DNA from 4 places in the Aeromonas sp. AE23HZ002T15 genome. Region 4 is predicted to be linked to each of the others. Evidence: predicted binding sites of a transcription regulator. Region 4 holds the regulator's gene; each other region holds the start of a gene.
The links. Region 4 encodes sigma-54, which starts transcription at its own class of promoters, with help from an activator protein. Its sites were predicted from a motif close to TGGCACNGTTTTNGCTT; they were not measured.
Positions count from the first base shown of each region.

Region 1: the regulator sigma-54 is predicted to act here: its motif matches at 4,123-4,139, upstream of flhA (flagellar biosynthesis protein FlhA).
Region 2: the regulator sigma-54 is predicted to act here: its motif matches at 2,142-2,158, upstream of ACT5M9_RS09115 (ammonium transporter).
Region 3: the regulator sigma-54 is predicted to act here: its motif matches at 2,032-2,048, upstream of flgA (flagellar basal body P-ring formation chaperone FlgA).

Region 1 covers NZ_CM201342.1:1,216,307-1,222,014, forward strand. Annotated here, with positions in the region: gene ACT5M9_RS05490 (MinD/ParA family protein) at 1-546, opposite strand, end outside; gene flhF (flagellar biosynthesis GTPase FlhF) at 548-1,966, opposite strand; gene flhA (flagellar biosynthesis protein FlhA) at 1,983-4,085, opposite strand; gene flhB (flagellar biosynthesis protein FlhB) at 4,511-5,641, opposite strand.
Region 2 covers NZ_CM201342.1:1,980,520-1,986,227, reverse strand. Annotated here, with positions in the region: gene ACT5M9_RS09125 (fused MFS/spermidine synthase) at 1-710, shown strand, start outside; gene ACT5M9_RS09120 (VOC family protein) at 1,421-1,789, opposite strand; gene ACT5M9_RS09115 (ammonium transporter) at 2,302-3,726, shown strand; gene rlmD (23S rRNA (uracil(1939)-C(5))-methyltransferase RlmD) at 4,022-5,374, shown strand; gene ACT5M9_RS09105 (GNAT family N-acetyltransferase) at 5,563-5,708, shown strand, end outside.
Region 3 covers NZ_CM201342.1:997,359-1,003,066, reverse strand. Annotated here, with positions in the region: gene yfcE (phosphodiesterase) at 1-381, shown strand, start outside; gene ACT5M9_RS04555 (flagellar protein FlgN) at 406-822, opposite strand; gene flgM (flagellar biosynthesis anti-sigma factor FlgM) at 819-1,133, opposite strand; gene flgA (flagellar basal body P-ring formation chaperone FlgA) at 1,229-1,834, opposite strand; gene ACT5M9_RS04540 (chemotaxis protein CheV) at 2,069-2,980, shown strand; gene ACT5M9_RS04535 (CheR family methyltransferase) at 2,999-3,823, shown strand; gene flgB (flagellar basal body rod protein FlgB) at 3,886-4,284, shown strand; gene flgC (flagellar basal body rod protein FlgC) at 4,284-4,703, shown strand; gene ACT5M9_RS04520 (flagellar hook assembly protein FlgD) at 4,719-5,453, shown strand; gene flgE (flagellar hook protein FlgE) at 5,466-5,708, shown strand, end outside.
Region 4 covers NZ_CM201342.1:2,983,096-2,988,803, reverse strand. Annotated here, with positions in the region: gene ptsN (PTS IIA-like nitrogen regulatory protein PtsN) at 1-19, opposite strand, end outside; gene hpf (ribosome hibernation promoting factor) at 22-309, opposite strand; gene ACT5M9_RS13895 (RNA polymerase factor sigma-54) at 330-1,769, opposite strand; gene lptB (LPS export ABC transporter ATP-binding protein) at 1,836-2,561, opposite strand; gene lptA (lipopolysaccharide transport periplasmic protein LptA) at 2,574-3,092, opposite strand; gene lptC (LPS export ABC transporter periplasmic protein LptC) at 3,079-3,639, opposite strand; gene kdsC (3-deoxy-manno-octulosonate-8-phosphatase KdsC) at 3,636-4,190, opposite strand; gene ACT5M9_RS13870 (KpsF/GutQ family sugar-phosphate isomerase) at 4,190-5,185, opposite strand; gene mlaF (phospholipid ABC transporter ATP-binding protein MlaF) at 5,393-5,708, shown strand, end outside.

The sequences.
Region 1 (5,708 bases), 1.8 Mb from region 4:
GAAAACCCCGTGATCCTTGGAGAGGATCTTGATGAGGGCGTAGGCATCCGTGATGGAGGTGGGTTCGTCGCAGACCACCACCATGATGTCCTGGGCGGCGCGGGTGAAGCTCAGCACCATGTCGGAGATTCCCGCCGCCGTGTCCACCAGCAGCACGTCCACCTGGGTCTTCATCTCCCCGAAGGCGCGGATGAGCTCGGCGTGCTGCACCGGCGAGAGCTCCACCATGGACTGGGTACCCGAGGTGGCCGGCACTATCATCATGCCGTAGGGGCCCTCGACGATGATGTCGTCTATGGTGCACTCCCCGGCCAGCACGTGGGAGAGGTTGCGGTGTACCCGCAGCCCCAGCATGACGTCGACGTTGGCCAGACCCAGGTCGGCATCCAGTACCATCACCCGCTTGCCCTGGGCGGCCATGGCGCCTGCCACGTTCAGGGTGACGTTGGTCTTGCCCACGCCCCCCTTGCCTCCGGACACGGCGATCACTTTCACTCTATTGTTTTGACGCATTTTGCGCAGACCACTCGCCTGATCCATATACATGTTACTCATAAAACTCCGAATCCTCGGTCTCGCCAAAGCCCGCTCCCCAGAAATAGGGGTCTTCCGCTTCCCGCTCCAGCGAACCCATGGCGGCGCCGACCAGCAGCGCCGCATTGGCAACTTGAATATCTTCCGGCACCCGCTGCCCGTCGGTGATGTAGCTGATGGGCAGCGCATTCTGAATGCATACGTTGATCACCTCCCCCAGATTCAGGCTCTCGTCGAGCTTGGTCAGGATGCAACCGGAGAGCGGGATACGCCGGAAGTGATCCACCGCCTCCTGCATCACCCGGCGCTGGGAGGTGGCGGACATCACCAGATAGCTGCGAATGCGTACCTTGGCATTCTTGACCAGGGTGTCGAGCTGTTCGGTCAGGCGGATATCCCGCTGCCCCACACCGGCGGTGTCGATGAGCACCAGCCGGCGATGGCGGAACTGGTAGAGCGCACTGGCCAGCTCCTCGGCATCCCGCACCTGGCGCACCGGGCAACCCATGATGCGACCATAGGTCTGCAACTGCTCGTGGGCACCGATCCGGTAGTTGTCCGTGGTGATGAGGGCCACCTGCTCGGCGCCGTACTTCATGGCGAAGCGGGCGGCCAGCTTGGCGATGGTGGTGGTCTTGCCGACCCCGGTCGGGCCGAGCAGGGCCACGGCACCGCCCTGACGCAGGATGTCATCTTCGCTGATCTTGAGCTGGGCCGTCAGCACCTCGGCCAGCTGGGCCATGGCCTGATGGATGGGCATGTCTTCCGGGATGAGGCCCGCCAGCTGATCGGCGAAGGCGTCATCGAAGCCCATCTTCTTGAGCTCCTTGATGAGCAGGGCTCGCATCGGTTCACGGCGCTCCACCTCCTGCCACATCAGGCCTGAGATCTGGTGCTCCAACAGCTTGCGGATGCTGGCCATCTCCTTGCGCATCCCCTCCATCTCCTGATCCCGCTGCGGGGCCTGAGCCGGACGTGACGGGGAGGCGGGACGGGGCCTCGGCTTGGCGGGCTCGGGGGCAGTCCCCCACTGGCCCTGTTCCGCCAGGGTTTTGGGGGCGGCGCTGGCCGACACCAGACCGGCAGACTGGTTGCTTCCCCTCTCCCCCGCCGGATTGGCGGGGTTGAGCTTCTGCTGGCGCGCCAGCAGGGCAGCCAGGGTGTCGGCGTAATATTCGTTCTGCTCCTTGGGAGCCTGGCGCGTCATCTGCTTGCCCGCAGACGAGATATTGACGCTCTCATCGTTCAACTGACGGCGAACCGGCGCATCTTTAGGCCCGGGTACCTGGGACTGATAATCGACAGCGGCGACTATCTCCACCCCACCGGTGACCTTCTTGTTGGACATGATGACAGCATCCGGCCCGAGAGTCTCCTTGACCTCGGCCAGCGCAGTACGCATGTCTTTGGCAAAAAACCGCTTAATCTTCACCCGTCATCTCCGCTAACTAGCCCTGTCCTACCGCACTGACGATGCGGATTTGCTTGTCATCAGGGACTTCCTGATAGGACAGGACGCGCAATCCAGGAATGGCATTCTTGACAAATTTCGCCAGGGTATTGCGCAGAATCCCCGATGTCAGAAGCACGGCCGGTTGGCCTTCCAGTTCTTGTCGTTGAGTGGCTTCCACCAGGGAGCGCTGCATCCGCTCCGCCAGTCCCGGCTCTATGCCGGCGCCATCTCCCCCACCTGCTTGCAGGGATTGATGCAATATACGTTCCAATTCTGGTGATAGTGTGATCACCGGCAGCTCGGGCTCGGGGCCGGCGATCTCCTGCACGATGAGCCGGCGCAGGGCGATACGGCAGGCGGCCGTCAGCACTTCCGGATCCGGGCTGCGGGGCGCATATTCCACGAGGGTCTGCAGGATAGTGCGCATATCGCGAATTGGCACGCCTTCATTGAGGAGATTTTGCAATACCTTGACCAGGTTGCCCATGCTGATCACCTCGGGAACCAGGCCTTCCACCAGCTTGCTCTGGTGCTTCCCTATCATGTCCAGCAGCTGCTGCACCTCGTCATGACCCAGCAGCAGGGCCGCGTGGCTGGAGAGGATCTGGCTCATGTGGGTGGCGACCACAGTCGCGGCGTCCACCACCGTGTAACCCAGGGTCTGGGCCTGGGAGACCTGCTCCTTGGCGACCCAGACCGCCTCCAGCCCGAAGGCGGGATCCTGGGTGGCGATGCCCTGGATCTGGCCAAACACCTGACCCGGGTTGATGGCCATCTCCTTGTCGTGATAGACGGTGGCCTCACCCGTGCTCACCCCCATGAGGGTGATGCGGTACTGGTTCGGGGCGAGATCCAGGTTGTCCCGGATATGCACGGCGGGCACCAGGAAGCCGAACTCCTGGGAGAGCTTCTTGCGCACCCCCTTGATCCGGTTGAGCAGCTCGCCCCCCTGGCTCTTGTCCACCAGCGGGATGAGCTGATAACCCACCTCGAGGCCGATCACATCCACCGGCATGACGTCATCCCAGCTCAGATCCTTCTGCTCATGGGGCTGATCCGCCGCCTGTGGCAACAACTCGCCACTGGCTACCTTGGCGGCACGCAGCTTGTCACGGCGCAGCAGCCACCAGGCACCGACCGCGGCGATGCCGCCGAGGCTCAGGAAAGCCAGATGGGGCATGCCGGGCACTATCCCCATCAACAGCAGGATGCCGGCGGAGATCACCAGGGCCTTGGGATTCTCGAACAGCTGGCCGAGCACCGCCGTGCCCATGTCCTGATCCGTGTTCTGACGGGTCACTATGATGGCGGCGGCGATGGAGAGCAGCAGGGAGGGGATCTGGGCCACCAGGCCGTCACCGATCGCGAGCAGGGTGTAGACCTGGGCCGCCTCGCCGAAGGTGAGCTGGTGCTGCACCATGCCGATGATGAAGCCGCCGATGATGTTGATGAAGAGGATCATGATGCCGGCGATGGCATCCCCCTTCACGAATTTGGAGGCACCGTCCATGGAGCCGTAGAAGTCCGCTTCCTGGGTCACGTCCTGACGGCGCTTCTTGGCCTCCTCCTGATTGATGAGGCCGGCGTTCAAGTCCGCATCGATGGCCATCTGTTTGCCGGGCATGGCATCCAGGGTGAAGCGGGCGCTCACCTCGGAGATCCGGCCCGCACCCTTGGTGACCACCACGAAGTTGATGATCACCAGGATCATGAAGACGATGATGCCGACCGCATAGTTGCCACCGATCACCACGTTGCCGAAGGCCTCGATCACGTGACCGGCGGCCGCGGTGCCGTTGTGGCCTTCCAACAGCACCACCCGGGTGGAGGCGACGTTGAGGGCGAGACGCAGCAGGGTCGCTATCAGCAAGACGGTGGGGAAGGCGGCGAACTCCAGGGGGCGGCGGGTGTAGACGGCCACCAGCAGCACCACGATGGAGAGGGCGATGTTGAAGGAGAACAGGATGTCCAGCATCAGGGGCGGGATGGGCAACACCACCATGCCGAGGGAGGCGAGCACCAGCAACGGGGTCCCCACCCCCTTGCCAAGCAACCACCTGTACTCTTTTAAACGGCCCAATCCTGCCTTGAATCCCATCGTTGTTCTCAACTATCGACTGCCAGTTGGCGGATTAAAGCAAACATCAAGCCAAAAGTTCAATCAGTTGATATATAAGGATTTTATTTTAAAGCTGTCAGAAGTTCGACGTTGGTGAAATATGCAGCATGGGAAGGGCCAGGACGGACAGGTGCAGATATTGGCAATCCGGAAGACAGGCTGGCAAACCATGGTGGCTCATCTGCAGGCGCCATCAGGCAAGCACCTACGCAGCAATGAGGGTGATGGCGGCGCCAACGTCGACACGCCAGGGGGATCGGCAACCCTTCGGCGATCGGGAACGGGCGGAAATCGCGGCCAAAGCGGAACCTCTGGAGCTGAGGGATGCGAACCTCTAGACCCTGACGGCACAGGGTGACAGTGACCCTGGATGCTCGTTCGACGCACCGCCAGGAAGGCAGGCGCTACTTGCGAAACTCCGGCGGGATCGGCAGATCCTTGGCGATGGGGGTCGGGCGGCGACCGCGGCCACGGCGGAACTTCTTGAGCTGATAGACGTAGGCCAGTACCTGGGCCACGGCGGCGAACAGTCCCTCCGGGATCTCCTGCCCTATCTCGGTGGCATGGAAGATCGCGCGGGTGAGCGGCGGCGAGGCCATGATGGGTATATCGTACTCCCGGGCGATCTCCCTTATCTTCATCGCCACCTCGTCCGTGCCCTTGGCCAGCACCTTGGGGGCCGCCCCCGGCTTGCTGGCGTCGTATTTCAGCGCCACCGAGTAGTGGGTCGGGTTGGTGATCACCACGTCCGCCTTGGGCACATCCCCCATCATGCGGCGCATCGCCATCTGCATCTGCAACTGGCGGATCTTGCCCTTGACCTCGGGCTTGCCCTCGCTGTCCTTGAACTCGTCCTTGATCTCCTGCTTGGTCATCTTGAGCTGACGAGTGTGGTTCCAGGTCTGGAAGGGCACGTCGATGGCGACGATGGGGATGAGGGCGCAGCAGAGGATGATCAGCATCCAGAGCAGCAGATCCAGGGCGTCTATGATGCCGCCGGGAAAGCCCTCGAGGGAGAGATTCAACAGGTGATTGAACTGGCTGGATAGCATCCACCAGGCGAACAGGCTGATGAACACCACCTTGGCGATGGATTTGAGCAGCTCCACCAGGGATTGCACCCCGAACATCCGTTTGAGGCCACTCAAGGGGCTCAGCTTGCTCCACTTGGGCATCATGGCCTCGGAGGAGAAGTTCATCCCCCCGAGCAGGGTATTGCCGACGAAGGCGGCGATGGCCACCAGCAGAAACAGCATACCCAGCGGCTGCACCAGCTCCCACAGCAGGGTCGGCAGCATGACCCCCATGGCATTGGGATCGAACACCTGCTCCCGCTCCAGGGTGAAGCCGGTGGTGAGCACCTTGACCATGGCCCCCGCCAGGCTCTCCTTGATCATCAGGAGACCAAAGACGGTGGCCAGCAGGACGCTGGCGGTTCCCAGCTCCTTGGAGCGCGCAATCTGCCCTTTTTCCCGGGCTTGTTGCAGTCGTTTGCCCGTGGGTTGTTCGGTACGTTCCTGATCGGTATCAGCCATGCTGACCTCCGAGGCTGGCCATTCCTGGCGGCATGCCGCCCAGGCCGGCCATCAGGACGAAGGGGAT
Region 2 (5,708 bases), 1.0 Mb from region 4:
TGCGCAGCGACGAGCGCTACGATCTCATCACCCTGGAGCCGCCACCCCCCTCGGCGGCCGGGGTGGTGAATCTCTACTCCCGCGACTTCTATCGGCTGGCAGCCCGCCGCCTGCATAAGAGTGGCCTGCTGGCCCAATGGTTGCCGCTGCCTACCCAGAACATCGAAGAGAGCCGTGCGCTGGTGCGCAGCTTTATAGAGGTGTTCCCCCACGCCACCCTGTGGACCACTGAGTTTCACGAGATGCTGCTAATTGGTTCCCTCGAACCGCTGGTGCTGGATACGCCGCGGATCAGCGAGCGCTTCGCCCGGCCCGAGGTCGCAGCCGCCCTGGCCGAGGTCGGTATCGACAGCCCGGCCGCCATGCTGGCCACTTGGGTCACGGATCGGGACGGTTTGCTGCGCTTTGCCGGCAAGGCCCTGCCCGTGACCGATGACTGGCCCCGCATCGAATACGCCCCTTGGGTCAGGCGCAACGAGATCACCCGGGTGCTGCCAGAGCTGCTGGCCCTGCGTACCCCGCCGCCCCTCGTCCATGCGGACGCGGCGTTTGGGGCTGCCGTGGAGAGCGAATGGCAATCCCTGGATCACTTCTACTCGGTGGCTTTTTACGCCTACCAGGGCAATCGCAACGCCTGGGCACGCGGTGTTGGCCAGATGACCCCGGCAGAGCGAGTCAACCCCTACTACCGCTGGTTTATTGGAGATTAATCTCTACGAAAGAAATCCACCAAGCTAATCCATAGATTGGCTTGGTGGTTACCTGTTGCTTGGGTAGGGGGCTTTATCGTCTATTGGAAGTAATCTTCAAAGCCACTAACCACAGACTGCGCAAATTGCACATTTCTCTGCGCACTGGAACTGCGCAAAAACGAAATACAACGGACAGACCAATATAGGATGCTCGAGGCGTGGCAAGGCCTGGGGAGGAGATGAGGGTTCTGGAGATTGCGCAATTGCGCAGTTCTGCGCAAAACGAAATACATCGGCGCGAAGTAGAACACCGTGAGTATGAAACCAGTGAAGGGTGGGCATATAGGGAACTGACCTCTACCCAGAGGCTCTTGGTGTTGCCGATGATCTGACCCGACATTTCGGCAGGGCAGACCGGTACGCCGGTGACCAAATCTAGGGGGCGTTTACCTGGATGGCCCGGCCCCTCACCGCACCCTGTATAGGGGTAATTTCCCCGGGACAGGGAAGGGGCTTGCCCCTGAGATATCCCGCACTGATTCGAGGAGGCAGCAACCACTGCCACTGATGTGGGGGTATTTTTGGGGGTATAAGTAAAATCCACATCCAGATTTTTCCTTTAAAATCATACTAATAAATTCACGATTCGATAGAGACCCCGGCACCATCCAATTTCATGACAAAAGGCCATCCTCAGGGATGGCCTTTTGTTTTTCTGCACCCGCCGCTCAGTCGATGTTCTGGGCGATGCGCCACAGCACGCCGGACGGGTCATAGAGGCAAAAATCCCGCATCCGCCACGGCTGGGTGACTATCTCGGTGACCCTGACGCCGTAGCGGGCGGCGACGCCGCTCTCATTCACATGGGTCCACCAGGCCGCCACGTCTTCCACCAGGATATGCATCATGAAGTGTTCGGCCAGGTTCTCGTGGCAGTGGTCCTGCAGCAGGAAGCTCACCTCCCCAAAGTGGAAGTAGGCGACACCGCCGCCGTCCGAGGCCAGGGTGAAGCCGAGATCCTGATAGAACTGCCTGGACAGGGCGTAGTCGCGGGCAGGCACGAAGGCCTTGATTTCGGTGATGTTGAGATTGGTCATGGAGGCCTCTGGCGATGACGATTAGGGGATGGTGGAGCAAGGGGTGAGCCCCAGCCAGTATCACCCGGATCGTCTCGTGCTCGCCAGCCTCCCCCTGCCCGTATGGGGGCCGGGGCTAACATCGCTGCAGTGCATCAGGCATCAGTGCTTTGGTGAATCAGTACCTCGGCAACACCTGCCGCCAGCCCAATTCATCTCCGCATTCTGTGACCCCGTCCCATCTTGGTGCGGCCCCAGGCGGCTGCACAGCGGGAGTGCGATCCCGTTCCTGTTTGTGGCCAGGCTGCGCCATCATGGTGCATCACTCGTCCAGCCTCATTTCAAGGTATTGAAATATAAGAATTATATTTTTTGGCCTGCTTTATGCTTTGAAGCAATCATGTCGCCATGATGATCCCGCCGGGATCGGCAGAGGGGCAATACCGGTTTGACGATGTGAGTAAATAGCCAGTTTGACATTCATATCAGGAAATGGACCCGGACAGGTGCCGGGACGACAAGGAGAGGGCTGTATGTTCAAGAGACTCGTAATGACTGGCCTGCTGGCGCTGGGCGCCACCATGGCCGCCCCCGGTTGGGCCGAAGAGGTGGCCGCGCAGGCCGATGTGGTGCAGGCGGCGGCCGTTACCATCAACAAGGGCGACAACACCTGGCTGATGGTGGCCGCGACCCTGGTGATCCTGATGTCCATCCCCGGGCTGGCCCTGTTCTACGGTGGCCTGGTACGGGCCAAGAATATGCTGAGCGTGCTGATGCAGGTGTTCACCCTGTTCTGCCTCATCACGGTGCTCTGGGTCGTCTATGGCTACTCCCTGGCCTTCACCGAGGGAGGCGCCTTCTACGGCTCCTTCGACAAGGTGTTGCTGATGGGGATCACTCCCGAATCCATCGGTGCCACCTTCAGCAAGGGGGTGGGGATCAGCGAATTCATCTTCGTGGTGTTCCAGGGGGCCTTCGCGGCCATCACCTGCGGCCTCATCGTCGGCGGCTTCGCCGAGCGGATGAAGTTCTCGGCGGTACTGCTGTTCGCGGTGATCTGGTTCACCTTCGCCTACATCCCGATGGCGCACATGGTGTGGTACTGGGCCGGCCCGGATGCCTATACGGATGCGGCCGCCGCCGAAGCGGCCGGTGCCACCGCCGGTTACCTGTTCCAGCACGGCGCCCTAGACTTTGCCGGCGGCACAGTGGTGCACATCAACGCGGCGGTCGCCGGTCTGGTGGGGGCCTTCATGGCGGGCAAGCGGGTGGGCTACGGTCGTGATCCCATGACCCCCCACAGCCTGACCATGACCATGATAGGGGCTGCCCTGCTCTGGTTCGGCTGGTTCGGCTTCAACGCCGGCTCCGCGCTGGAAGCGAACGGTACCGCCGCCCTGGCCCTGATCAATACCTGGGTGGCACCTGCCGCGGCCGCGCTGTCATGGACCTTCGCCGAATGGCTGATGAAGGGGCGTCCCTCCCTGCTGGGGGCGGTATCGGGTGCGGTCGCTGGTCTGGTGGCCATCACCCCGGCGGCCGGTTTCGTCGGTGTCGGTGGTGCCCTCATCATAGGGCTCTTGAGCGGTGTCGCCGGTCTGTGGGGGGTGCACGGTCTCAAGCGCCTGCTGGGGGCCGATGACAGCCTGGACGTGTTCGGCCTGCACGGGGTGTGCGGCATCCTCGGTGCCGTGCTGACCGGGGTGTTTGCGAGCCCGGATCTGGGTGGGACCGGGGTCTGGGACTATGTGACCAACCAGGTGGCCGAGGGCTACTCCATCCTGACCCAGGTGAAGATCCAGGTGATCGGCGTGCTGGTGACGGTGGCCTGGACCGCCCTGGTCTCCGCCGTGGCCTACAAGGCGGTGGATCTGCTGGTGGGCCTGCGGGTGAAGGAAGATGCCGAGCGCGAAGGACTGGATGTGACCAGCCATGGCGAGAAGGCCTACAGCTTGTAACAGAAGCTCCCATTGAGAAGCTTGCCGCCGGGCGCTGCCCGGCGGCTTTTTTATTCCCGGCGTTTCGTATCCCGTCGTCGTCTCTTCGGTTCTTCCAAGTCTCGCCTCGGCTGTTGCCCGGGGGCGGCCCGAAGCGCTCCTCCCCTCTCATCGCGAACGTCTCTTCATCTGCGCAACGACGCGTTTTTATGCCTGCATTTTGTGTGGATCTCCGCTAAACTCTGCCACCCTTTATTCGGGGTAGCCGGGCTTGCCCTGTTTCCATCCTCTTTTACCTATGCCTTCGGAGCCGCTCATGCCGTTAGTGGGACACCAACATCAGATCGATATTCTGGAACTGACCGACAAAGGGGATGGCAAGGGACGCCTGTTCGATCGCCCCCTGTTTGTCGAGGGGCTCTTGCCCGGTGAGCAGGCGCTGGTGGAACTGACCGAGGTCAAGCCGAACTACCTGCACGGCAAGCTGGTGGAGCTGACCCAGCCGTCCGCCGATCGGGTGCCGGATTTTTGCCCCAACACCGAGTGCGGTGGCTGCCAGGTACGCCCCCTTGCCTATCCGGCCCAGCTGGCGCTTAAGCAATCCCTGGTGCAGGGTGCGCTGGATCAGGCCGGCCTGGTGACCCAGGTCAACCCCATCCTCGGTATGGACAGCCCGTTTGCCTATCGCAACAAGGCGCAGTATGCGGTGCGTGGCACAGACGCCGGCGCCGAGATCGGCTTCTATCGCAAGCACTCCCACGACCTCATCACCGCCGACGACTGCGCGGTGCAGGACTCCCTGCACGTTGAGCTCAATGCCCGGGTACGCAATTGGATGCGCGAGCACGAGATTGCTGCCTATGACGAGGTGAACCACAGCGGCTGCGTGCGCAACCTGATGACCCGCAAGGGCTTCAAGAGCGGCGAGCTGATGGTGGTGCTGGTGACCCTGGGCGAAGAGCTGCCGTTTGAAGCCGAGCTGCTGGCCGCCCTGGCGGATCTGCCCATCACTACCCTGGTGCAGAACATCAACGACGAGCGCACCAACCGCATCTTGGGGGCGAACAACCGGGTGCTGCTGGGGGAGGGGGTGATCCGCGACAAGATCCACGAGCTCGCGTTCGAGATCTCCCCGCTCTCCTTCTTCCAGAACAACCCGAGCCAGACCGATGTGCTCTACTCCAAGGCCCTCGACTACGCCGAGCTGACCGGCAGCGAGACGGTGTTCGACATCTACTGTGGCATCGGCACCATCTCCCTGTTCCTGGCGGCCAAGGCGGCCAAGGTGGTCGGCATCGAATCGGTGGAGAGCGCCATCCAGGATGCCCGTCGCAATGCGGCCCTGAACGGCATCGAACACACCGAATTCCACGTGGGCAAGGCCGAGCAGCTGATGCCGGAGCTGCACGCCCAGGGGGTGAGCGCCGATGTGGTGGTGATGGATCCGCCCCGCAAGGGCTGTGACAAGGCGGTGCTGCAGACCCTGGTGGCCATGGCGCCGCGCCGGCTGGTCTATGTCTCCTGCAACCCCCAGACCCTGGCCCGTGACCTGGCCTGGCTGGTCAAGCATGGCTTCGTGCTGGACGAGGTGCAGCCGGTGGACATGTTCCCGCACTCCATGCATGTAGAAGCCGTCGCCCGTCTGAGCCTGCCTGCCAAGGCCGATTGACGTCGGGCCGACAGGCATTTTGCCGGTGGCCATGTTCCACCGGCTCCATGCAGGTAGAAGCCGTCGCTCGTCTGAGCCTGCCTGCCAAGGCCTGCATTGAATTAGCCAGATGGCTCTGATAAAAAACGACTCCAAATGGAGTCGTTTTTTATGACCGCCACCGGGTGGTGGGGAAGGAGCAATCAGGGATGAGTATTCGTGTGGCCGTCGTGGAAGACGCTGCCGCGCTGGACAGCTTCTTCCAGCAGTTGGACAAGGAGACCCGCTTCATGCTCTATGAGGCGGGAGAGCGACCATCGGATGTCGAGGGGCAGCGTCAGCGCCTGACAGCCAT
Region 3 (5,708 bases), 2.0 Mb from region 4:
GTGGCCGAGCGGCTCAACCAGCTGGCGCCGAGGATCATGGCGGTGCGGGGCAATTGCGACTCCGAGGTGGATCAGATGTTGCTCGACTTCCCCATTACTGCGCCCTACAACCAGCTGCTGGTGGACGGGCGGCGCTGGTTCGTCAGCCACGGCCACCTCTATCAGCCGGAGGCGGTGCCCCTGCCGGCGGGCAGCCTGTTCATCAGCGGCCACACCCACCTGCCAGTGCTCAAACGGGAGGGAGAGTTGGTGCTGATGAATCCGGGGTCTGTCTGTTTCCCGCGGGGCGAGTGGGCGGCAAGTTATGGCCGTTACGAAGATGGCATCCTGAGTATTCACGGCTGCGCCGATGGGGCAGAGCTGATGCGGCTGGCGTTGTAACGGTAAGAGGAAGAAAAGGGGCTATCAGGCCTTGATGCCGAGGGAGCGCGTCCCCGAGCGGGTGTTGCCCTTGGCGTCATAGGTGAGGGAGCTGCTGTCTCTCAGCTTGCTGAGGAAGCTGGCCAGACGGCGGTTGGAGATGATGCTGAGTTCGAGCAGGCGGCCGTTGAGGTCGTTTTGCTCCTGACAGGCATCCAGCTTGCTTTGCAGGGCTTGCAACTGGGCGGGGAAGGCGCTGAGCTGCTGGCGCAGATCCGGCTGCTCGGCCAGGGTCTTGTCCAGGGCTTCGATGGCTGTCAGCAGTTGCTGCTTGCGCTCGGCCAGGGCCGGCAGGGCCAGTGCCCTGTGCTGTTTGAGCAGGTCAAACTCCTCTGCCAGTACGCCTTGCATCTGGGAGAGGTTGTCGTCCTGGGCGCGGAGCAGCGAAGGCAGGTCCATCATCCGAGCCGTTTATCCAGATCCGCTTCGAAGCTGAACATCTTCTTGGCGACGGCTTCGCTATCGACCTTGTATTCACCGCTGGCGATGGCCTTCTTCAGGCTCTCGACGCGGCTCTCGTTGCCGGTCGAGACGGTGTTGAGGGTTTTGCTCATCTGTTGCAATTGCTGTGCCTCGCTGGTCAAGGAGACAGAGTCAGCCTTGACGGGGGTCGCGCGGCTGCCTTCGGCCGAAGTCGTAGACTTGTTGGCGGTGCTGGTTGCATTATTTTGCAGCCGGCTGTTAGCCAAGTTGTTGATATTGTTGATAGCCATAGGGTTACCTTCGTCTGCTTTGCTGTTCGCTTATCTGGTTATCGGTGACGGCGGTCAGAACTTTAGAAAAAAATATCGGATCATTAACAAAACAATCAGAACGTGACCACCACCGAGCCGACGGCATCGACCTTGCCTTGTACCTGCCTGCCCGAGCGGATGTTGACGAGCCTGATCATGTCTCCGAAGCTGCCATCTTGCAAGGCTCGGGCCATGGTTTTGATCTGCATGCTGCTGTTTTCGGCGCTCAGGGTGACCTGATCCCCTTTGCACACCACGCACACCTGGGTGAGGCGGATGGGCTGGCCCGGTTTGAGTTCGCGCTTGCTGCGCACCCCGATGAGGGGGGCGGGGTCGCTGAGATAGTCGCCGCGGATCAGGGTCTGATCCTGATAGGCCAGGGTCAGCATGCCCTCGCTCAGGATATCCCCCTTGGCCACGGGGACCGAAACGGTGACATAGGGTTTCTGGATGCTGACCCGCACCGGCAGGTAGAGATCCCAGGGCTTTTCCCCCTCGCACTTGAGGTAGACGGTGGTGTTGCGGCGGATCTCTATCTTGCCGGGGAAGGAGATGGTCAGCGCCTCTTCGCAGCGGTTCAAGGGGAGGCGTTCATCGATGGAGGCGGCGGTCACCTCAGCCTGGGCATCCAGGGGGATATCCAGCTGGCCGAGCACGAACTCCTGTGCCTGCTCTTGCAGGTATTGGGTGACCTCGGACGCCATGGCCTGAGAGAGGCCGCAAAAGGGCAGTAAGATGAGGAAAAGTCTACTAATCATTTTTGCTTGCCGGTCGATAAGCTGTTCACGTATACCACCGTAGTTAACTATGCTTGCTGCAGAATTCGGCAGCCCAGACAACAAGAGTCTGACGCACGCCAGCCTGTATGCGAAGACATATGCATGATTAATGCCAAGCGTTTTTAGGGAGTGTTTATGGCGGGTATTCTCGATTCGGTCAATCAACGTACCCAGCTAGTGGGGCAAAACCGGCTGGAGTTATTGTTGTTTCGTCTCAACGGACGTCAAAGATTTGGCATCAACGTCTTCAAGGTGCGCGAGGTGCTGCAGTGTCCTCCCCTGACCGTCATGCCCAAGCTGAACTCCTGCATCCGCGGGGTGGCTCACATCCGTGGCCAGACCATTTCGGTCATCGATCTCAGCATGGCGATGGGCAAGCGCCCCATCCAGGATCTCTCCAAGTGCTTCATCATCATCTCCGAGTACAACAGATCCATTCAGGGATTCCTGGTGCATTCGGTCGAGCGCATCATCAACATGAACTGGGAGTCCATCCTGCCACCTCCCAAGGGGGCCGGTCGCATCAACTACATGACGGCGGTGACTGAGGTGGACGGCGAGCTGGTGGAAATTCTGGACGTGGAGCGGATCCTGAACGAGATCTCGCCGGTCTCCACCGAGGTGAGCGCCGAGCTGGTGGATGCCAGCGTGGAGCGCAATCCCCATGGCCGTCCCGTGCTGGTGGCGGACGACTCTTCGGTGGCGCGCAAGCAGGTGCAGCGGGCGCTGGAGGCGATCGGCGTGCAGTGCGTGCTGGCCAAGGACGGGCGTGAGGCCCTCAACATGCTGCTGGAGATGGCCAAGCAGGGGCCCATCCTGGATCAGCTGGCCCTGGTCATCTCGGACATCGAGATGCCGGAGATGGACGGTTACACCTTCACCGCCGAGATCCGCAACAATCCCGCACTCAAGGATTTGCATGTTATTCTGCACACTTCCCTCAGTGGGGTGTTTAATCAGGCCATGGTTCAGAAGGTTGGTGCAAACAACTTCATCGCCAAGTTCCAGCCGGATGAGTTGGCCAAGGCCGTACAAGGCGCACTCTAATAAAGAAGAAAAAACTGCATGAAGACACTTTCGGACGACTTATACAAACAATTCAGCAATTTTCTGGCGCAACAGAGCGGGATCGTGCTGGGTGACAACAAACAGTATCTGGTCAAGAGCCGCCTGTCGCCCTTGATGACTCAGTTTGGTATCGAGAGTCTGTCTGAACTGGTGACCCGTTCCATGGGGATCCGGGAGCGGGAGCTGAAGATGGCCGTGGTGGACGCCATGACCACCAACGAGACCCTGTGGTTTCGCGATACCTATCCGTTTCAGTTATTGAGCGACAAGATTTTCCCCGAACTGGGCAAGAGCGGCCGTCCCATCAAGATCTGGTCTGCCGCCTCCTCCTCCGGCCAGGAGCCCTATTCCATCGCCATGACGGCTCTGGAGCAGCAGGTCAAGCGGCCGGGTACCCTGCCGGGGGGGGTGCAGATCGTGGGCACCGACATCTCCAGCACCATGCTCAACCAGTGCAAGGAGGGGGTCTATGACAGCCTGGCCCTGGCCCGAGGCCTCTCCCCCGAGCGCAAGCGGCTGTTCTTCGAGCCCTGCGGTGACAACAAGATGCGGGTGTCGGAGCGTGTCAGAAAATTGACCAGCTTCCGCCCCCTGAATCTGCTGGAGAGCTACAGCCTGCTCGGCAAGTTCGACATCATCTTCTGTCGCAACGTGCTCATCTACTTCGCCCCCGAGGTGAAGTCCAAGATCCTCAACCAGTTTGCCAGCAGCCTCAATCCTGGCGGCTATCTGATGCTGGGAGCCTCGGAGTCCCTGGCCGGCCTCACCGACAAGTTCGAGATGATCCGCTGCAACCCCGGCATCGTCTACAAAGTCAAATAACACCCTTCTAGTCCCTCTTTGGCACACCTCTTGCTAAACATTCGTGAAGCAGGAGGTGTGCTATGGCAATTTCATTCGACAAGGCATTTGGGGTTCACCAGTACACGCTGAGCGTTCGCGCCAAGCGTGCCGAGGTGCTATCCAGCAACATCGCCAACGCGGATACCCCGGGCTTCAAGGCCAGGGACATCGATTTCTCACAGGCGTTGCAACAAGCCCAGAGCCAGCAAGGGTTCGGTCTTGCCACCACCAGCGAGAAACACTTCGCCTTGCAGATGGATGCCCCGGGCACGACCCAGTACCGCAACCCCCTGCAACCGGATACCGGTGACGGCAATACCGTGGATGTGCAGGAGGAGCGCAGCGAGTTCCTGCGCAACAGCCTGGAGTACCAGGCCTCCCTCGAGTTCATGAACGGCAAGATAAGCGGCCTGCTCAAGGCGCTGAAAGGAGAACAGTAATGAGTTTGTTCAAGGTCTTTGACATTGCAGGCTCTGCCATGAGCGCGCAGTCCGTTCGCCTCAACACGGTGGCCAGCAACATGGCCAACGCCGACAGCGTCAGCTCCAGCGTGGAAAAAACTTACCATGCCAGGCGGCCAGTCTTTGCCGCCCAGCTGGATCAGGCCATGTCCGACAAGCAGGCCTCGGTCGGGGTGGATGTGAAGGGCATAGTCGAGAGCGATGCCCCCTTGCTCAAGGAGTACAACCCCAATCACCCCATGGCGGACAAGGACGGCTTCATCTTCAAGCCCAACGTCAACATGGTGGAAGAGATGGCGGACATGATCAACGCCTCCCGCAGCTACCAGACCAACGTCCAGGTCGCCGATGCAGCCAAGAAGATGCTGCAGCAGACCCTTGGCCTCGGCAAGTCCTGATAAGGGGGCGCATAGATGGCAGATACCTACGACAGCCTGCTGGGGGTCAACCGGACCACGAACCAGACCAGTACGGCCAACACCAGCACCCAGAAAAAGGAGCTGGATCAGGAGTCTTTCCTCAAGCTTCTGACCATGCAGCTCTCCTATCAGGATCCGTTCAAGCCGGTGGATAACGCCCAGATGTTGTCCCAGATGACATCCATGTCGACCTCCCAGGGGATCAGCAGCCTCTCCACCCAGATGGAGAGTCTCAACAGCCTGATGACCTCCAGCCAGGCGCTGCAGGCGTCGGCCCTGGTGGGCCAGAACGTGTTGATACCCTCCAATACCGGTTACCTGGAGAAGGGGGAGAACATCTCGGGTGTGATCGCCACCGGCGACGGCGCCAGCAACATCAAGGTGACGGTGAAGAATGAGAGCGGCCAGGTCATCAAGGAGTTCTCCCTCGAGGGAGACAAGAAGGGCAACGTGGCCTTCGAGTGGGATGGCAAGGACAAGGACGGCAACCTGGTCAAGAGCGGCAAATACAGTATCGAGGCGCACGGTACCGTGAATGGCAAGTCCGAGAGCATGCCGGCTCTCACCTACGCCAAGGTGGAGAGCGTGACCCTGGGTACCAGCTCCAACCCCAGCACCCTCAAACTCAAGGGACTGGGTGGCATCTATCTGACCGATGTATTGGAAATTGGCGGGACGAACGGCAAGTCGACCACGACCCCGGAACCGACCCCTAACGCAGTGATCTAAGGAGATAAAGACATGTCATTCAACAATGCCCTCAGTGGCATCAATGCGGCTCAAAAAGACCTGAACGTCACCGCGAACAACATTGCCAACGTCAACACCACCGGCTTCAAGGAGTCCCGCGCCGAGTTTGCAGACGTCTATGCGAACTCCATCTTCGTCAACGCCAAGACCCAGGTGGGTAATGGTGTGGCGACCGGCGCCGTGGCTCAGCAGTTCCACCAGGGGGCGCTGCAATTTACCAACAACGCGCTGGAT
Region 4 (5,708 bases):
GTATGTGTTCAAGTTGCATAGTTATTTTTGATTTAACTTATCTTTATGCTTGATAATCTGTCTGTCCAGCTTATCCAGCAGGGTATCAATCGCAGCATACATGTCGGCATGCTCCGAGTTGGCGAACACCTCGCCTCCGCTGACATGCAGCTTGGCTTCGGCAATCTGGTTCAGTTTTTCGACGCTCAACACCACATGCACGTTGTTGATATGGTCAAAGTGACGCTCGAGTTTGGCAAATTTGTTGTTCACATAATCACGCAGAGCTTCGGTAATCTCGACATGGTGTCCGGTCAGGTTAATTTGCATAACGTCTTCCTTTTGTTTGCCTAAACCAGGCGTTTGCGCTGATTGGATGGCGGGATCAACAAGGATTCACGGTACTTTGCGATCGTGCGTCTCGCCACCATAATACCCTGTTCGGCCAGCAAATCCGCGATCTTGCTATCACTAAGCGGCTTGGCGGGGCTTTCCGCCGTCACCAGCTTCTTGATCAAGGCGCGAATAGCGGTCGATGAGCACTCTCCTCCTCCTTCCGTATTCACGTGACTGGAGAAAAAAAACTTCAGTTCAAAGATGCCGCGAGGCGTATGCATGTACTTCTGGGTCGTCACCCGCGAGATGGTCGACTCGTGCATCTCCACCGCCTCGGCAATGTCGTTGAGCACCATGGGCTTCATGGCCTCTTCCCCATACTCGAAGAAGCCCTGCTGCTGTTCGACGATGCAGCTGGCCACCTTGAGCAGGGTGTCGTTCCGACTCTCCAGGCTCTTGATAAACCACTTGGCCTCCTGCAGGTGGGAGCGGATGAACTGAGTATCCGTGCTGCTGCGCGCATTGCGGGCCATGGCCGCATAGGTCTCGTTGACGCGAATGCGCGGCGCCGAATCCGGGTTGAGCTCCACCACCCACTTGCTGCCTTTCTTGACCACGGAAACATCCGGGATCACGTATTGGGATTCACTCTGTATGACGCCGTTGCCGGGTCTGGGCTCCAACTGCTGGATAAGGTCCAGCACTTCCTTGAGGTCGCTCTCCTTGAGCCGGGTCTTGCGCGCCAGGGTGCGATAGTCACGGTTGCCGAGCAAATCCATGTGCTCGCTGATCACCTCCCTCGCCTCGTTGAGCCAGGGCAGATCGGACGGATACTGGCCCAACTGGATCAGCAGGCACTCCTGCACGGAGCGGGCGGCGATGCCGAGCGGATCGAAATGCTGCACCCGCTTGAGCACGGCTTCGACCTCATCCAGTTCAACTTCTACCTCTTCACTGCTGACTGCAGCCTGAATATCCTCGAGAGATACCGTCAAATACCCGGATTCGTCGATGGCGTCGATGATGGCGAGGGCGATGGCGGCATCCAGATCGCTGAACGGCGTCAGCCGCATCTGCCACAACAGATAATCCTGCAGGTTTTCGGTGGTTTCCCCCTGATAGACGCTCTCCTCCCCATCGTGGATGGGGCCGGCGCTCTGGGCCGTCCCGGCCGAGTAGACCTCGTCCCAGGTCGTATCGACGGGCAACTCGTCCGGCATCTTGTCCTGCGCCATGGCGTCGCTGGAATCCAGCTGACTGGCGTCGGCCACCTCGGTCGGATTGGTTTCCTGCGCCTCGCTCTCCTCTTGCTCCAGCAAGGGGTTGTTATCGAGCGCTTGCTGAATTTCCTGCTGGAGTTCCAGCGTGGAGAGCTGGAGCAGACGAATCGCTTGTTGTAATTGTGGCGTCATGGTCAGGGACTGACCGAGACGCAACTGTAATGTCGGCTTCATCTACGTCGGGATATCCTTATGTTCAGCGAGGCAGTCACCTAACAAAAATGAGGGAATGCCCCCTTACTATAGACTGAATTGATCGCCCAAATAGACGCGCTTGACCTGCTCATCGGCGAGGATGTCCGCCGGGGCCCCCTCGGCAATCATCTTGCCGTGGCTGACGATATAGGCCTTCTCGCACACATCCAGCGTCTCACGAACGTTGTGGTCGGTGATCAAGACCCCCAGGCCCCGTTCCTTCAGGTGCTGGATGATTTTCTTGATATCTATGACAGAAATGGGGTCAACCCCTGCGAAAGGCTCATCCAGCAGAATAAATCTCGGCTCTGCTGCCAGCGCCCGGGCGATCTCGACCCGGCGGCGCTCCCCCCCTGACAGGCTCTGACCCAGGCTGTCACGGATATGGGTGATGTTGAACTCTTCCAGCAATTGCTCGACCTTGTCTTCCCGCTCCTCGCTGCTCAACCCCTTGCGGGTCTGCATGACCCCCATCAGGTTGTCGAAAACCGACAGGCGGCGGAAGATGGAGGCCTCCTGGGGCAGGTAGCCGATGCCGTTGCGCGCCCGGATATGCATGGGCTGCAGGCTGATGTCCTGATCGTCTATGGTGATGAGCCCGGCATCCCGCTGCACCAACCCCACTATCATGTAGAAGGAGGTGGTCTTGCCAGCCCCGTTCGGGCCAAGCAGCCCCACGATCTGGCCGGTGCCCACTTCCAGGCTCACGTCACTGACCACCATGCGACGCTTGTAACTCTTCTGCAAGCCCACTGCTTTTAACACTGCCATGGCTGTTGTTTCCTACTTCTTCTGATCGGCGGGCTTGTCGAAATTCTCGACCTGATCCGGCAGGAACACCGTCTTGACGCGCTGGGTTGGCCCCTTGCTCTCGGCGATCATCTTCTGTTTGACGATGTCGTAGCGAATGAGATCGCCATTGACCTGGCTGTCTTCCTGCTTGAGCTGGCCGTTGCCCGTGATGGTCACCAGGCGGTTCTTCAGCTCGTAGCGGATGCTGTTGCCGTGGGCGTTGACCGGCTTGCCGTTGTCCAGGATCTGGAAGAAGGTGGCCGGGCTGCCGTAGGCGGTCATCACCTCGGCGCCTTTCTCCCCGGAGCGGATCACCACGACCTTGTCGGCCTTAATCTTGATGGTGCCCTGGGTGATGATGACGTCCTCGCTGAAGGTGACGCGGTTGTCCTGCATCTCGGCCACCTGCTTGACCGCGTCCACATAGACCTTCTCGGTGAAGTCGGACTCTTTGGCATTTGCCGCGCCGCACAGCAACAGGGCCGCGAGGGCCAGATTAGCGTTTTTCATTGAAATAAATGGCATGGCCTTTATCCAGTAATTCGAAATATTTACGTTCCAGATGACCCTTGAGGCCTACGCCCTCGGTCTGGAATTCTTGACCCTGAATGCGGATGTGCTGGTTGCTTCTCACGTCCTGGGTCACCATGTCCATCTCCAGATACTGGGTGTCCAGGGTGGAGATGAAGGAGGCCGGCAACAGGCCATCCAGATGCACCTTGTCCCGCAGGATCACGTTGTCATCGGTATTGAGCACCCCGGTCTCGGCCGTCACCTTCCACTCGGCCTCCCCCTTCTCATCGAAGAGGTAGATGACCGGCTTGTTGAAGGTCGCCTGCTCGAGGATCTGGAAATACTCGGCAAACTCAGACTCCAGCCGCTCGGTCCGTTTCCCCTGCTCGTCGAAGCGGGTGGTGACCAGGTTCTTGGCGGTGAAATCAGGCTGATAATTCTCTACCTTGGTGGTCGACTCAGGCGCCAACTCTATGTCACCCAGCTGCCAGGCAGCCAAGGCCACCAGGAAAAGCAGGGCGAAGAGAATAGTCTGCTTGTTCATCGCGACGCCTCGGGCTGGAAGTCACCGAGCCCCCGGGCCTGCAAGATGAGGTCGCACACCTCGCGCACCGCGCCGACACCGCCCCCCAGCCGGGTGACCAGATCGGCGCGGGCCAGCACCAGAGGGTGGGCGTCCGCCACCGCGATACCGAGGCCGCAGGCCTGCATCACCGGCAGATCTATGGTGTCATCCCCCATGTAGGCCGCCTGCTCGGCACTCAGCCCCAGCTTGGTCAGCAAGGCCTCGAAGTGGGGCAGCTTCTGATCCGCCCCCTGCACCAGGTGTTGCACCCCCAGGCTCTTCATCCGATCGCTGACGATGCGGGAGTTGCGCCCCGTGATGATGGCGATCTCTATCCCGGCGTTGAGCAGGGCACGCATGCCCGCCCCGTCCCGGGTGCAGAAGGTCTTCAATTCTTCGCCGTTGTTACCCATGTAGATGAAGCCGTTGGAGAGCACCCCATCCACATCGCACACCAGCAGGCGGATCTGCGCCGCCTTCTCGAACTGGCTGCGCGTCACCGGACCATAGAGGGTCGGTACATCTTGCATCAAATCACCCCGGCTTTCAGCAGGTCGTGCATGTTGAAGGCGCCCAGCGGCCGTCGTTCCCCATCCACCACCAGCAATCCGTTAATCTTTCTGGTTTCCATCAGCTTGACGGCCTCGGCCGCCATCATCTCAGGCCCTACGGTAACACAGTTGACCGTCATCACCTTGGCGATCGAGGTGTGATGGATATCCACCTGCAGATCCAGGATCCGGCGCAGGTCACCGTCGGTGAACAGACCCGCCAGCACACCCTGCTCGTCCACCACAGCCGTCATGCCGAGCCCCTTGCGGCTCACCTCCAGCAAGGCCTGGCTGATGGTGGCATCTATCCCCACCCGGGGCAACAGCTCGCCGCTGTGCATCAGGTCGCCCACCCGCAGCAGCAGGCGCTTGCCCAGCGACCCACCCGGATGAGAGAGGGCGAAGTCGTCGGCGGTGAAGCCGCGGGCCTCCAGCAGGGCCACCGCCAGCGCATCCCCCATCACCAGGGTCGCCGTGGTGCTGGAGGTGGGGGCCAGGCCGAGGGGACAGGCCTCCTGCTCGACCCGGATGCACAGGTGCACGTTGGCCTCCTTGGCCATGGTCGAGGCCGGGTTGCCGGTCATGCAGATGAGCGGGATGCCGCGGCGCTTGAGCACCGGCAGCAGGGCCAGGATCTCGTCGCTCTCGCCGGAGTTGGAGATGGCGATGATGAGATCCCCCGCGGAGATCATCCCCAGATCCCCGTGGCTCGCTTCACCCGGGTGGAGGAAAAAGGCGGGCGTCCCCGTGCTGGCCAGGGTCGCGGCTATCTTGTTGCCCACATGGCCTGACTTACCCATGCCGGTGACCACTATCTTGCCGCCGCAGCGCAGCACCATCTCGCAAGCCTTGTCGAAATGCTCGTCGAGGTACTGATAGAGTCCATCAATCGCTTGTTTTTCAATGTCCAGCACCGCGCGGGCACTGCGACGAAAATCGAACAGTTCAGACACTTTTTCAGGCTTTACAGACATAAAGGCACGGCTCCGGACCGAAATTTGCTGCGGGATTATAAAAAAGTCTGCCGAGATAAGCGAATCGGATGCGGGGCCACCAACTTGCTGACGTACCTTGTTACATAAAACTGTCGCGCTTTTGAGGGAGATCTGCGCTCAATAGTTGTTCCTTGATGTTGCTTAGACCTAGACTAGCCCATAAAATTCGCTCTTCTTTTATACCGGATGGACAATTGTTTGAACAATGACCTGATCACCATCTCCGACCTGACCTTCAGTCACGGAGACAGGCTGCTGTATGACGGGATCAACCTGACCATCCCCCGTGGCAAGGTCACCGCCGTCATGGGGCCGAGTGGCATCGGCAAGACCACCTTGCTGCGGCTGATCGGTGGCCAGTTGAAGCCTGAATCTGGTCATATCCTGTTTGACGGGGAAGACATCCCCACCCTCTCCCGCTCCCGCCTGTACGAGGTGCGCAAGCGGATGAGCATGCTGTTCCAAAGCGGCGCCCTGTTCACCGGCATGACGGTGTTCGACA